2 linked regions of the Collimonas fungivorans genome follow. The protein of the gene in region 2 interacts with the protein of the main gene of each other region in a pairwise test. Links are inferred from orthologs where the notes say so. Each region holds a gene or a part of one and is shown on either strand. Other genes may lie near its edges.

What was found. The genes of interacting proteins can lie anywhere in the genome.
Region 1: the proteins of dprA (region 2) and recA interact in binary tests that used the Bacillus subtilis proteins (3 or more experiments, as listed by UniProt). The link is inferred for Collimonas fungivorans from one-to-one orthologs.

The regions. Positions count from the first base shown.
Region 1 is NZ_CP013232.1:4,892,365-4,898,018, reverse strand. Bases 183-3,088 are described here. They hold recA (recombinase RecA), read left to right. Parts: upstream 183-1,033; coding sequence 1,034-2,143; downstream 2,144-3,088. Other genes in these bases: CFter6_RS25270 (phosphoethanolamine transferase), read right to left, coding at 2,722-3,088; recX (recombination regulator RecX), read left to right, coding at 2,270-2,725; CFter6_RS25800 (hypothetical protein), read right to left, coding at 581-937; ggt (gamma-glutamyltransferase), read right to left, coding at 183-584. In the rest of the region: more of ggt, read right to left, coding at 1-182; more of CFter6_RS25270, read right to left, coding at 3,089-4,329; CFter6_RS21385 (DUF2889 domain-containing protein), read left to right, coding at 4,653-5,246; sucC (ADP-forming succinate--CoA ligase subunit beta), read left to right, coding at 5,268-5,654. UniProt on the Bacillus subtilis protein: Multifunctional protein involved in homologous recombination, DNA repair and competence.
Region 2 is NZ_CP013232.1:5,222,681-5,230,517, reverse strand. What follows is about bases 2,403-5,359. They hold dprA (DNA-processing protein DprA), read left to right. Parts: upstream 2,403-3,294; coding sequence 3,295-4,425; downstream 4,426-5,359. Other genes in these bases: CFter6_RS22930 (DNA topoisomerase III), read left to right, coding at 5,350-5,359; CFter6_RS22935 (Smg family protein), read left to right, coding at 4,597-5,076; CFter6_RS22945 (LysM peptidoglycan-binding domain-containing protein), read left to right, coding at 2,403-3,192. Also shown: CFter6_RS22960 (D-hexose-6-phosphate mutarotase), read left to right, coding at 1-292; fmt (methionyl-tRNA formyltransferase), read right to left, coding at 285-1,238; def (peptide deformylase), read right to left, coding at 1,422-1,952; more of CFter6_RS22945, read left to right, coding at 2,128-2,402; more of CFter6_RS22930, read left to right, coding at 5,360-7,837. UniProt on the Bacillus subtilis protein: Protein that helps load RecA onto ssDNA during transformation. Binds cooperatively to circular ssDNA, is able to bridge different segments of DNA. Favors the loading of RecA onto SsbA- or SsbB-coated ssDNA and formation of RecA-DNA filaments.

The DNA.
Region 1 (5,654 bases), 330 kb from region 2 along the record:
GTGCCGTCGCGGCGCAGGAACAGGCGCGCTGCTTCCGGGTCCTTCTTGAACTGGGCGATGGTGGTGTCGAGGATGTCGGTGTCGCCGCGGTTCAGGATGTAGCCGTCGCGCGCCAGCTTGATCGCCGGCTGCATGACCTGGGCGCGGGTCAGCTTGCCGTATTTGCGTTGCGCGCTGTCGAGTCCCAGCACGGTGCCCGGCACGCCGGCCGCCAGGTAGCCGAACAGGCTGGCGTTGGTGATCGCCTTGCCATTGGCGTCCAGGTACATGTTGGCGCTGGCCGCGGCCGGCGCCGTTTCGCGGAAATTGATGAAGGTATCGCGGCCGTCGGCCAGGTGGATGGTCATGAAACCGCCGCCGCCGATATTGCCGCAGCAGGGATTCACCACGGCCTGCGCATAACCGACCGCCACCGCCGCATCGACCGCGTTGCCGCCCATCTTCAGGATATCGACCCCGACCTGCGACGCCAGGTGCTGCGAAGTCACCACCATGCCGTTCTTTGCCTCGACCGCAGGCGCGGACGCTGCCTGCGCCGTGCCCAGCAAACCCAGCAGCAGCGCCGACGCCGCCAATGGTTTCATCCAATATGTAATACGCATACCTTCTCCCCGTTATTAGTGGGCAAGCCGCTTGCCCCTGTCTCGAAATATGGCGCATTGCCCCGGCGGCGGACTGGCGGCCGAAGCAAAATGTGCGTCACGATTATTGCATCCTCTTGCGCATCCGGCATCCTTTTTACTTTTCCGGATGACGATATGCGTAATAAGCATAAAATGCGCCCGATGCTTCGCAGCCGTGGCAATAAGATTCGTAATAAGTCCGCACCTAAAGCGTGATTTTTTGCAGGGGATTTAGGGCGATTCGCATCGCCGGCAGCGATTTCTGCACATACAATATGCATCAGGCTTTTAAAAATTTGCGACAGTGCTTGCATAAATCACTGTTTTTTTATACAGTACTACCTGAAGCTCTAGCTCAGGTCCTGAATCATTCACCATTATCACTCACCATTTTTGCCGAAAGAACAACCATGGACGATAAAAAATCCGCACCAAATCCGGATAAAAGCAAGGCCCTTGCCGCAGCCTTGGCGCAGATCGAAAAACAATTCGGCAAAGGTTCGGTCATGCGCATGGAAGACGGCGCCGTGGTCGAAGAAGTGCAGGTTGTCTCGACCGGTTCGCTCGGCCTGGACATCGCGCTGGGCGTCGGCGGCCTGCCGCGCGGCCGGGTGGTCGAGATCTACGGCCCGGAATCTTCCGGTAAAACCACGCTGACCCTGCAAACCATCGCCGAAATGCAGAAGCTGGGCGGCACTTGCGCGTTCATCGATGCGGAACACGCGCTGGACGTCGGTTATGCGCAGAAGCTGGGCATCAACCTGTCCGAGCTGCTGATTTCGCAGCCGGACACCGGCGAACAAGCGCTGGAAATCACCGATGCGCTGGTGCGCTCGGGCGGCGTCGACCTGATCGTGGTCGACTCGGTGGCGGCACTGACGCCACGCGCCGAAATCGAAGGCGACATGGGCGATTCCCTGCCTGGCCTGCAAGCACGCCTGATGTCGCAAGCGCTGCGCAAGCTGACCGGCAGCATCAACCGCACCAACACGCTGGTGATCTTCATCAACCAGATCCGCATGAAGATCGGCGTCATGTTCGGCAATCCGGAAACCACCACCGGCGGCAACGCCCTGAAGTTCTACGCTTCGGTGCGCCTGGATATCCGCCGCACCGGTTCGATCAAGTCGGGCGATGAAGTCATCGGCAACGAAACCAAGGTCAAGGTCGTCAAGAACAAGATCGCGCCGCCATTCAAGGAAGCGCACTTCGACATCCTGTATGGCGAAGGCACATCGCGCGAAGGTGAAATCCTCGATCTCGGCTCCGACGCCAAGATCGTTGAAAAGTCGGGCGCCTGGTACAGCTACAACGGCGAACGTATCGGCCAGGGCAAGGACAATGCCCGTACCTACCTGAAAGAACGGCCGGAACTGGCGCGTGAAATCGAAAACAAGGTGCGTGCTTCGCTGGGTGTGCCGCTGCTGGGCGAGATCAAGTCGGACAGCGGTGACAAGGCGGCGGAAAAAGCTGCTGCCAAGGCAAGCAAGGCTGCTGCCAAGGCTGAAGAGCCGGTTTAATAGACTTCGCCTTATAGCAATATAGCCGGCCCCGTTTGGCAAACGCCCTTCATACATATCCGCCAGACGGATTGTTGAAGGGCGTTTTAGTTTTCGGGCAGGTATTTAGAACTACAGGAAGCTGCCATGGCAAAACTACAGATCAGTCTCAAGGCCAGGGCGCTGCGTTATCTGTCGGCGCGTGAGCACAGCCGCCTGGAACTGGCGCGCAAGCTGGCGCGTTATGCGCAGGAAGGCGACGATATCGAAGCCTTGCTGGATACGCTGGAGGCGGCAAAACTCTTGTCGCAGGCGCGTTTTTCCGAATCCTTGATTCACAGGCGTGCCCATCGCTACGGCAATAGCCGCATCCTCTCTGAATTGCAAAGCCACGGGATTGACGCCGAATCATTGGCGGATATCAGGGCCGATCTCGCTAGCGGTGAAGTTGCGCGCGCGCGCGAGGTCTGGCGCAAGAAATTCAATCACCCGCCGGTGGATGCTGTTGAACGGGCCAAGCAAATGCGATTCTTGCTCCAGCGCGGGTTTTCATTGCAATCCATTCGAGGCGTCTTCAAGAGCAACTTGGATGAAGACGGTTAATGGTTTTTATTTTTAAAAGTTTCGTAATCAAATTCCCCGTCACCTTTTGGCGAAATCACCATTCTTTTGCGCTCTGTAAATTTTTCAGATGCAAAACTTTCAGTCTCCTGTTTGCCATCCCAATTTATTCCGGCAATCTCAAGTAGAGATGGAAATATATTTCTATGGCTGATTTGTTTTTTACTATTATCCGTCAATATTTTTTCTAAACCAGGTTGATTTTTCTTATACGCCGGATTCATCCAAAGTAATAATGGCACATGCAGATCATATTGTGTGGGAGGAAATTGGGTATGCATAAAAAATTGACGGTCATCATCGAACAGATTTTCACCATGGTCAGAGGTGTACATTAAAACGGCCGGTTTATCCTGGTTGTTCAGAATGGTAATTATATTATTCATGAATTTGTCCATTTCTATGATCGTATTGTCATAAGAATTAATGGCTTCTAGCTTGTTTTTTGAAACTGGATCAGTCACTCCGATGTCGGATAATGTTGGCTGGAAAATTTTTGAATCGCCAGTATATCTTTGGTCATAAACAACATGACTTCCTATCATATGAAGAACGATGAATTGATATGATCCGGCCTGCTGGACAAATGATTCAAAAAGAGGAATCAAGCTCATATCCTTGCGCATGCGAAAATCAAAATTGGATTCCGGGAAATCGGTAATTTCTGCATCTTTTGCAAAAGGTTCCTGCTCTTGGTTGGAGAACCATGCAGTTTTAAATCCGGCTTCGCGGAACGTCCTGGCAAGGGATATTTGGCCACTTTCGTGTTTTCTTAGAACGATATTTGGAACGGCGTTTTGAGTGCTATTGGCAGTAGAGACAACATCCGAGTAGGAAATAAGCTTCGTTCTTAAATTTTCCAAATATGGCGTCGTATTTCGCACATATCCGTTAATTTCAAGATGATCGCTTCTTACGCTTTCACCAACAACTAAAACTACAATTTTAGACGCAGGATAAGTAACAGGAATTCTTCCATTCGCTGAAAGTGTATTGCCATATTTTCCATCGTTTCTTATCACTCGCGTATATGACATCACGAGATTAATCGGGAAACATAAATTTAGAGTGTAATCTTCAAATACCGGAGGTGTTTTGGCATGATTCTCGAGAGCCGCGCGTGCTCCCATAAAAAACATCGCGAATATTAAAAGAGATGCCAATAGTTTTTTTCGCGAAATTATCGATATTGAGATATTTTTATCAATTGAAAATGAAAGCAAGAAATAACCAATTCCAAAAAATGGAATTATTAATATCTTCGAGCCAAACGATAAAAATACCTCCAGTGATTGCGCTGCGCTCGTATGCACTATTGCCGATATTAAAGCGTCTCCCGGCACGCTGTGGTAGATCAACACAAGATAACAATATGGTGGTATCAGGAAAGCCAGTGGGGTCCATGCCAGAAAATAATTTCTTAATTTCGAAAAAAATACCAGCGGAGATAAGATCAGGAAAATGGAGAAAGCAATGACTGCAAATGCTTCGCTGCCATCATGAATATGATTTGTGGTTAAAAGGATTAAACCTGGAAGAAAAAGAAATACGGAAAGGGTGGAGATTTTGAAAAAAACGGATTTCATTGTCGAATTGGCTTTTGTAAAATTAGACACATCTTTAAAGATGGCTATATGTAAATATATTGTATAGTTCAAAGTCAATATATCATGAATTTACTTGTGGAAATATTGTAATATTGATCATGTAAGTTATCTTTTTAACAGAGATATGTTTGATCAGCCATTGCCATCAGAACTCCAGAAACGCAGCTGGGGCGGGCAAGTCCGGCATCAAAATAGCGCGCCCTATCGCCAGCTGTGCTAAACTTTTGGGGTTTTTTGCAAACCGCAGGAGCGGCAGTTACACATAGAAACTGTGGTAACGACACGCAAATCAGTCCACCATTATGTCTCTGACACCTTCCATTTCCCGCCGAGCGTTGAAGCACACCCGCGCGATTCAGATCGACGCGTTCGTACGTGACGACGACCTATGGGAAATCGACGCCCATGTTACCGATACCAAATCCTTCGATCTTCCTTTGCCAGCCGGCAATTTACCTGCAGGCCAGCCGTTGCACAGCCTGTGGCTGAGGCTCACGCTCGACCGCCAGTTCGTGATCGTCGAGGTCGAGGCGAATTCCGAAGCGGTGCCGTATCACGGCCATTGCAATACCATCGAACCTGATTACAAGAAATTGATTGGCTTGAGCCTGGTCAAGGGCTTTCGCCATACTCTGAGAGAGAATATCGGCGGCGCGCTCGGCTGTACGCACCTGACCGAGCTGGCGCAGATACTGCCGACCGCGGCATTGCAGGCCTTCGGCGGCGAGATCAATCGCGCCACCGACCAGAAACCGCCCCAGCTCGATCGTTGCCACGCTTTACGTAGTGAAGGCGCAGTTGTCGCCAAATATTATCCGAAGTGGGCAATCAGCCCTCCAGCAGGAACCGGCACCGGATCTGATTTAGAAACATCGCATTTAGAAGCATCGCATTAATTTATCCAACCAAGCAATTTCATTCAATTAAGTGTCAGAAGGGAAGCTCGTATGAAGATCCATGAGTATCAGGGTAAGGAAATTCTCCGCCAGTTCGGAGTGACAACACCGCGTGGCATCCCGTGCCTGAGCGTCGATGACGCGGTCAAGGCAGCGGAAACCCTGGGCGGTTCGGTTTGGGTCGTGAAAGCCCAGATCCACGCCGGCGGTCGCGGCAAGGGCGGCGGCGTCAAGGTTGCCAAGTCGCTGGAACAAGTGCGTGAATACGCCAACCAGATCCTCGGCATGCAGCTGGTCACGCACCAGACCGGCCCTGAAGGCCAGAAAGTCCGTCGCCTGCTGATCGAAGAAGGCGCAGACATCAAGCAGGAACTGTACGTCAGTATGGTCACCGACCGCGTCAGCCAG
Region 2 (7,837 bases):
TGTCACCGAGGAAGTTGACCGGGTTTATTTTGCGGTCGACAAGCCGATTACCTTAAGCAGCCACAAACAAAGCATGATCGTGACCCAGAACGGGTTTGCCGATGCAGTGGTGTGGAATCCATGGGAAAACGGCTGCGCAAAAATCGCCGACCTGAAGCTGGATTCTTACCAGCAGTTTGTCTGCATCGAGGCCGCAGCAGTCGAGCATCCGCTCCAGCTGGCGCCGAACGCAAGCTGGAGCGGTTCTCAAAACCTGGAATGTGTGTTGGTCGCCCGACCGGCGTCTAATTGAATCTGCCGCCCTGCATCGGGAAGGCTTTCAGGAACTCAGCTGCCGGCAAGCGTTTGCCGCCCGGCTTTTGCAATTCGGTAATGCGCAGTGCATCGCTGCCGCAGGCCACGATCACGCCATCTTGCGCGTCCGCGCTGATGACGGTTCCCGCCACATGCTTGCCGTCGGCGGCAACTACCTGAGCTTGCCACAACTTCAGGGTGACTCCGGCGAACACGGCGGAGGCGGCCGGGAACGGATTGAATGCGCGTATCTTGCGTTCCAGGACTGCGGCCGGCAGCGAGAAATCGAGGGCCGCTTCCTCCTTGCTGATCTTGGCGGCATAGGTCACGCCTTGCTCCGGCTGCGGCGTCGCCGGCAAGGCATCCTGCTCCAGGCGGCGCAGCGCTTCGACAATCATGTCGCCGCCGAGTTTTGCCATCTTGTCATGCAGCGTACCGGTGGTGTCGCTGGCGCTGATCGCCATTTTCTCGATCAGCAGCATGGCGCCCGTATCCAGTCCCTGGTCCATTTGCATGATGGTGATGCCGGTTTCGCCGTCGCCGGCTTCGATTGCACGATGGATAGGCGCCGCACCGCGCCAGCGCGGCAGCAGCGAGCCGTGGATGTTGAGGCAGCCGCGCGGCGGAATGTCCAGCACGCTGGGCGGCAGGATCAGGCCGTAGGCGGCCACCACCATGATGTCGTGCGGCGTGGCTTGCAGCAGTTCATGGGCTTCCCTGGCTACGTCCGGATGCTTGCCGTCCAGCCGCAGCGATACCGGCTGCGCTACCGGTATCTGGTGGTCCAGCGCAAACTGCTTGACCGGCGATGCATGCAGCTGCATGCCGCGGCCGGCCGGGCGGTCTGGCTGGGTCAGCACCAGCGGGACCTGATGGCCAGCGTCGTGCAAGGCCTTGAGCGCCACCGCGGCGAATTCGGGGGTTCCGGCGAAGATGATTTTCATGAGGGCGATACAGTCACAACAATTGCGGGACAGAGCCGCTCGGGTAGAGTTTAAGAGCCACCGTAGCGTGGCGAATTACTCTGTCCCCAACTAAATAGGGCGGGAATTTCAGGTAACGCAATAACTGCGCAAAACAGAAATGTATCTCCATATGAAATACGTTTGAAGAGTCATCGGTGTTGCTTATCTTGTAGCGTATTGCTTGTCGCGTTTCAGCTCGCGTTCTTCCTTGAGCATCTTGGACTTGATCCGGTTGCGCTTCAAAGGCGACAGGTATTCGACAAAAACCTTGCCCATCAAGTGATCCATTTCATGCTGGATGCACACCGCCAGCAAGCCATCGGCATCGACCTCAAACGGCTTGCCGTCGGCATCCAGGGCGCGCACCTTGACGCGCGCCGGACGTTCGACGCCATCATAGACGCCTGGCACCGACAGGCAGCCTTCGTCGTAAACCTGCTTTTCTTCGCTGGCCCAGAGGATTTCCGGATTGATGAAAACCCGCAGGTCGGTGCCGGTATCGGAAGTGTCGATCACCACCAGTTGTTCATGGACGTCGACTTGCGAAGCAGCCAGCCCGACGCCGGGCGCTTCGTACATGGTTTCAGCCATGTCGGCGATCAATTTTTTGAGCCGGGTGTCAAAAACTGTCACAGGCTTGGCAATTTTGTGCAAACGGACGTCAGGATAACGCAGGATATTTAATAAGGACATACGAGATTGCGTAACAATTTAGGCGGTTTGGAAGGGGTTTTCTCTTGCTAGTTCAATCGATTATGGGCAAAATTTGATTCACTATGGCAAGTTTTTTGCTTTGCCGATCAAAGCCGTGGCGACGAACCAACGAGGGTGTAGGCGCCAATTTAACGCAGTATCCACCGGAAACAATATGAAAAAGTTTAGCACAGCTGCACTCCTTCTTGCTTTAAGTGCCGGATTTGGCGGCATGGCCCATGCCCAAGCGGTCAAGACCATGCGTTGTGAATTCTTGCCCAATGCCCCGGATCAGCACGTTGTAGTGCGTGGCGATACGCTGTGGGGAATTTCCGGGCAGTTCCTGCAACATCCTTGGTGCTGGCCGCAGGTATGGGGCCTGAACCAGGACCAGATTCGCAATCCGCACTGGATTTATCCAGGCCAGATCGTCTATTTTGACCGCGTCAACGGCCGCCTGCGCCTCGGCAAATCGACTGGCGAACCCGGCGTCGTCAAGTTGTCGCCGCAAACGCGTGTGCAAGGCATAGGCCGCGATGCGATCACCGCCATTTCCACCGACGCCATCGGCCCGTTCCTGTCGCAGCCGCTGATCGTCGAAGACGACGAGTTGGCGAATTCGCCACATATCGTGGCGGTCCAGGACGGCCATCTGAACCTCGGCAAGGGCGATAAAGCCTATGTCCGCGGCGACCTGGCTGACGCCAGCGCGTTCCAGGTATTCCGTCCCGGCAATCCGCTCAAGGATCCGGATACCGGCAAGGTCATCGCCAATGAAGCGCTGTACCTCGGCACCCTGAAGCTGGAGCGCAGAGGCAAGACTGCCGACGAAGCGGCGACATTCAGCGTGGTCGACACCAAGGAAGAAATGCAGGTCGGCGACCGCATCATCCCGCGCCCGGTTGAGCCGATCCTGAACTATGTGCCGCATGCGCCGGCCACCGAAGTCAACGCTCGCGTGGTCTCGGTCTACGGCGGCGTGGCTACCGCGGCGCAGAACCAGATCCTCAGCATCAACCGCGGCAAGGCTGACAATATCGATATCGGCACCGTGCTGCAGCTGTACCGTTTCGGTAAAACCGTCAAGGATCCTGCCGATCACAACAACAAGGTCAAGCTGCCGGATGAACAATACGGTACCCTGTTCATTTTCCGTGTGTTCAACCATATTTCCTATGGCCTGATCATGGAAGTCCAGAACACGGTCGATATCGGCGATATCGCCAGGTCGCCGGAATAAAGGTCTTTACTGCTGTTGACAACGATAAACAACGATAAGCTTCATGACGATGGCGGCGGTGCAGACCGCCGCCCGCCTGCTGGCGGCAATGCAAGCGACGCCATGGTCGATGCCGATGAGCTGGCAGCCTGGCTGCGTCTGGAACAGACGGCCGGCGTCGGCGCGGAAACCGCGCGCCGGCTGCTGGCGGCCTTCGGCCTGCCGGCCAATATCTTTTCCTCTTCCTTCTCCGCTTTGCATAAAGTGGTGCCCGAACGTATTGCCTACGCCTTGCTGGCGGCGCCGTCGGAAGTTCTCCAGGCGCTGATAGAGCGCACCAAGGAATGGCTGCAACAGCCTGGCAACCGGCTTTTCACGCTGGCCGACAGCAGCTATCCGCAAGCCTTGCTGGACATTTCCGATCCGCCGCTGATGCTGTACGTGAAGGGTCGCGCCGAACTGCTGGAGCGGCCGGCCATGGCCGTGGTGGGCAGCCGCAACGCTACGGTCCAGGGCATCGCCAATGCCGACCGCTTTGCCGAAATCCTCAGCCAGCGCGGCCTTACCGTTATCTCCGGCATGGCCTTGGGGATAGACGCCGCCGCCCACCAGGGCGCTTTACGCGGCGCTGCCGGCAATCCCGAGGGTGGCAGCACGGTGGCAGTGATCGGCACCGGCGCCGACATCGTCTACCCGGCGCGCAACCGTGGGCTGGCGCACCAGATTGCCGAGGCCGGCTGCATCGTCAGCGAGTATCCGCTGGGCATGCCTGGCGTCGCCGCCAACTTTCCGCGCCGCAACCGCATCATTTCCGGCCTGGCGCGCGGCGTGCTGGTAGTCGAGGCAGCGGCCCAGTCCGGTTCGCTGATCACCGCCAGGATGGCGGCCGAGCAGGGGCGGGATGTGTTCGCGATCCCCGGTTCGATCCACTCGCCGCTGTCGAAAGGCTGCCACCAGCTGATCAAGCAGGGCGCCAAGCTGGTGGAATCGGCCCAGGATATCCTGGAAGAGCTGGGCAGTTTGCGGGCAGTAGCGGCAACCCCGGCGGAACCCGCGGCGCTGTCCGATGCGGCGCCGGCTGACAGCAGCGGTCAGAAGCTGCTTGCTATACTCGGGTATGATCCGGTCAGTTTCGACGTTCTGGCGGCGCGCAGCGGCAGCGATGCGGCGAGCCTGGGCGGGCAGTTGCTGGAGCTGGAGCTGGCGGGGCTGATAGAGGTTTTGCCCGGCGCAATTTACCGCCGCATCGGCTGATGCAAGCCAGGCGCAAGGATGATGATATTTTGCCATTTCGGGCGGTCCGGCATAAATCTGCGATACTAATATACGTATACTGTCGGCTGAAACGGCTTCATTGCCCTGCGTTTTTGCGCTTACCCTTGTACTTTGCTTGTCTTACCCTTACCTTAGCGATACAGTAGAACCATGTTTGAAGTCCTTGTTTATCTGTATGAAACTTATTATCGGCCCGACGCCTGCCCTGAACCGGAGGCTTTGGTCAAGAAGCTGTCGGCGATCGGCTTTGAAGAAGAAGAGATAGCCAAGGCGCTCGGCTGGCTGACGGACCTGGCGGAAACCAACCACGAGTTCGCCGATAAATACCCGCAGCAAACCGCTTTTTCTTTTGGCATCCGCATTTACGCCCAGCAAGAGATCGATGTGCTGGGCATTCCTGCGATCGGCTTCATCCAGTTCCTGGAGTCGGCCAAGATGCTCAACCCGGTGCAACGCGAGATTGTCATTGAGCGCGCGTTGACCGTCAGCGAGACTCCGGTCCCGCTCGACAAACTCAAGGTGATCGTATTGATGGTGCTATGGAGCCAGGGCAAGGAGCCGGACGGCTTGATGTTCGACGAGCTGTTTCTCGACGAAGACGACGATCCTGAGCCGCGCCAGCTGCACTAAACACGACTTTCACCTGCTGCATGCTGGCCAGACCGAGGTCTTGCTACTTGCGACTTTTCCAACAACCCGCTTATCATTGGCCGCATCGTGCGGCGCCGGCTGTGAAATTTGCTGCGAGTTACTACTATCAGTTTGCTGCTAAGGGTTTGCTGCAAAGAGTTTACTGATATATTACGGGAGATTTCCCGTTGGCAACTAAATTTCCGGACTGCCGCGGCGAGCCAAAGCAAAAACATGCGCTGAAATAATGCGCGCTACTTTCGAGACAACACTATGAGCAAGACCCTCATCATTGCCGAGAAACCTTCTGTCGCGAACGACATCGCGAAGACGCTCGGCGGCTTCACCAAGCACGATGAGTACTTTGAATCGGACGAATACGTCCTCTCCTCGGCGGTCGGCCACCTGCTGGAAATCGCCGTTCCTGAAGAATACGACGTCAAGCGCGGCAAGTGGACCTTCACCCACCTGCCGATGATCCCGCCGCATTTTGCGCTGAACCCGATCGCCAAGACCGAGTCGCGCCTCAAGGTGCTCAACAAGCTGATCAAGCGCAAGGATGTCACCGCCCTGATCAATGCCTGCGACGCCGGGCGTGAAGGCGAGCTGATTTTCCGCCTGATCGCGCAATATACGAAAGCCAAGCAGCCGGTCAAGCGCCTGTGGCTGCAGTCGATGACGCCGGGCGCAATCCGCGACGGCTTCACCCACCTGCGCGAAGACAAGGACATGCTGCCGCTGGCCGACGCCGCCCGTTGTCGCAGCGAAGCGGACTGGCTGATCGGCATCAACGGCACGCGTGCAATGACCGCCTTCAATTCGAAAGAAGGCGGTTTCTATTTGACCACCGTCGGCCGGGTGCAGACACCGACGCTGTCGATCGTGGTCGAGCGCGAAGAGAAGATCAAGAAGTTCGTGCCGCGCGATTTCTGGGAAGTGCGCGCCGAATTCGTGTGCGCCGCCGGCATCTATGAAGGCCGCTGGCTCGACACTGCGCACAAGAAAGATGAAAACGATCCGGAAAAGCGTGCCGAGCGCCTGTGGAGCAAGGCTGCCGCCGAATCGATCGTGGCCGCCTGCCGCGGTAAGCTGGGCAACGTCAAGGAAGAATCGAAGCCGACCACCTCGATGGCGCCGGCGCTGTTCGACCTGACCAGCCTGCAGCGCGAAGCGAACTCACGCTTTGGCTTCTCCGCCAAGAATACCCTCGGCCTGGCGCAAGCGCTGTACGAAAAACACAAGGTGCTGACCTATCCGCGTACCGATTCGCGCCATTTGCCGGAAGATTACCTGAGCACCGTCAAGCAAGCACTGGAAACGGTCTCCGAGAACAATAACTATCAGCAGTTTGCCGCACAGATCCTGAACAAGGGCTGGGTCAAGCCAAACAAGCGCATTTTCGACAACACCAAGATCAGCGATCACTTTGCGATCATCCCGACCACGCAGGCGCCGAAGAACCTGTCGGAACCGGAACAGAAACTGTACGACCTGGTGACGCGCCGCTTCATGGCCGTGTTTTTCCCGGCAGCCGAGTTCCAGGTCACCACCCGCTATACGGAAGTGTCCGGCCACCAGTTCAAGACTGAAGGCAAGGTCATGACCAATCCGGGCTGGCTGGCGATCTACGGCAAGGAAGCCGCGGATGAGAAGGATCCGGAAAACAGCGGCACGCTGGTTGCAGTAGCCAAGGATGAGAAGGTCAAGACCGACAAGATTACCGCCAACGGCCTGGTCACCAAGCCGCCGGCGCGCTACACCGAAGCGACCTTGCTGTCGGCGATGGAAGGCGCCGGCAAGCTGCTGGACGACGGCGAGCTGCGCGAAGCGATGGCCGGCAAGGGGCTCGGTACGCCGGCGACGCGTGCTGCCATCATCGAAGGTTTGCTGAACGAGAAATACCTGCTGCGCGAAGGCCGGGAAATGATGCCGACCGCCAAGGCGTTCCAGCTGATGACCCTGTTGCACGGCCTCGGCGTCGATGAGCTGACCGAGCCCGAGCTGACCGGCGAGTGGGAACACAAGCTGTCGCAGATCGAACGCGGCACCATCAGCCGTGAAGAGTTCATGCGCGAAATCGCGCAGCTGACCCAGATCATCGTCAAGCGCGCCAAGGAATACGATAACGACACCATCCCAGGCGACTATGCGACCCTGCTGGCGCCGTGTCCTAACTGCGGCAGCGTGGTCAAGGAAAACTATCGCCGCTTTGCCTGCACCAAATGCGAATTCTCGATGAGCAAGACGCCGGGCAGCCGCCAGTTCGAAATTCCGGAAGTCGAAGAACTGCTGACCAAGCGCACCATCGGTCCACTGCAAGGATTCCGCTCGAAGATGGGCCGTCCGTTTGCCGCGATCCTGAAAATCAGCCGCGACGAAGAGATCAAGAACTACAAGCTGGAATTCGACTTCGGCCAGAACGACGGCGAAGGCGAAGACGGCGAGGGTGTCGATTTCACCGGCCAGACCGCACTCGGCCCTTGCCCGAAATGCGGCAACGGCGTCTACGAAATGGGCCTGGCTTACGTCTGTGAAAAATCGGTGGCAAAACCGAAGGCTTGCGATTTCCGCAGCGGCCGCATCATCCTGCAGCAGGAAATCCTGCCCGAACAGATGGTCAAGCTGCTTAACGACGGCAAGACCGATTTGCTGCCGGGCTTCATTTCGCAGCGCACGCGCCGTCCGTTCAAGGCCTTCCTGGTCAAGGGCAAGGATGGCAAGGTCAGCTTCGAGTTCGAAGAACGCAAAGCCAAGGCTCCGG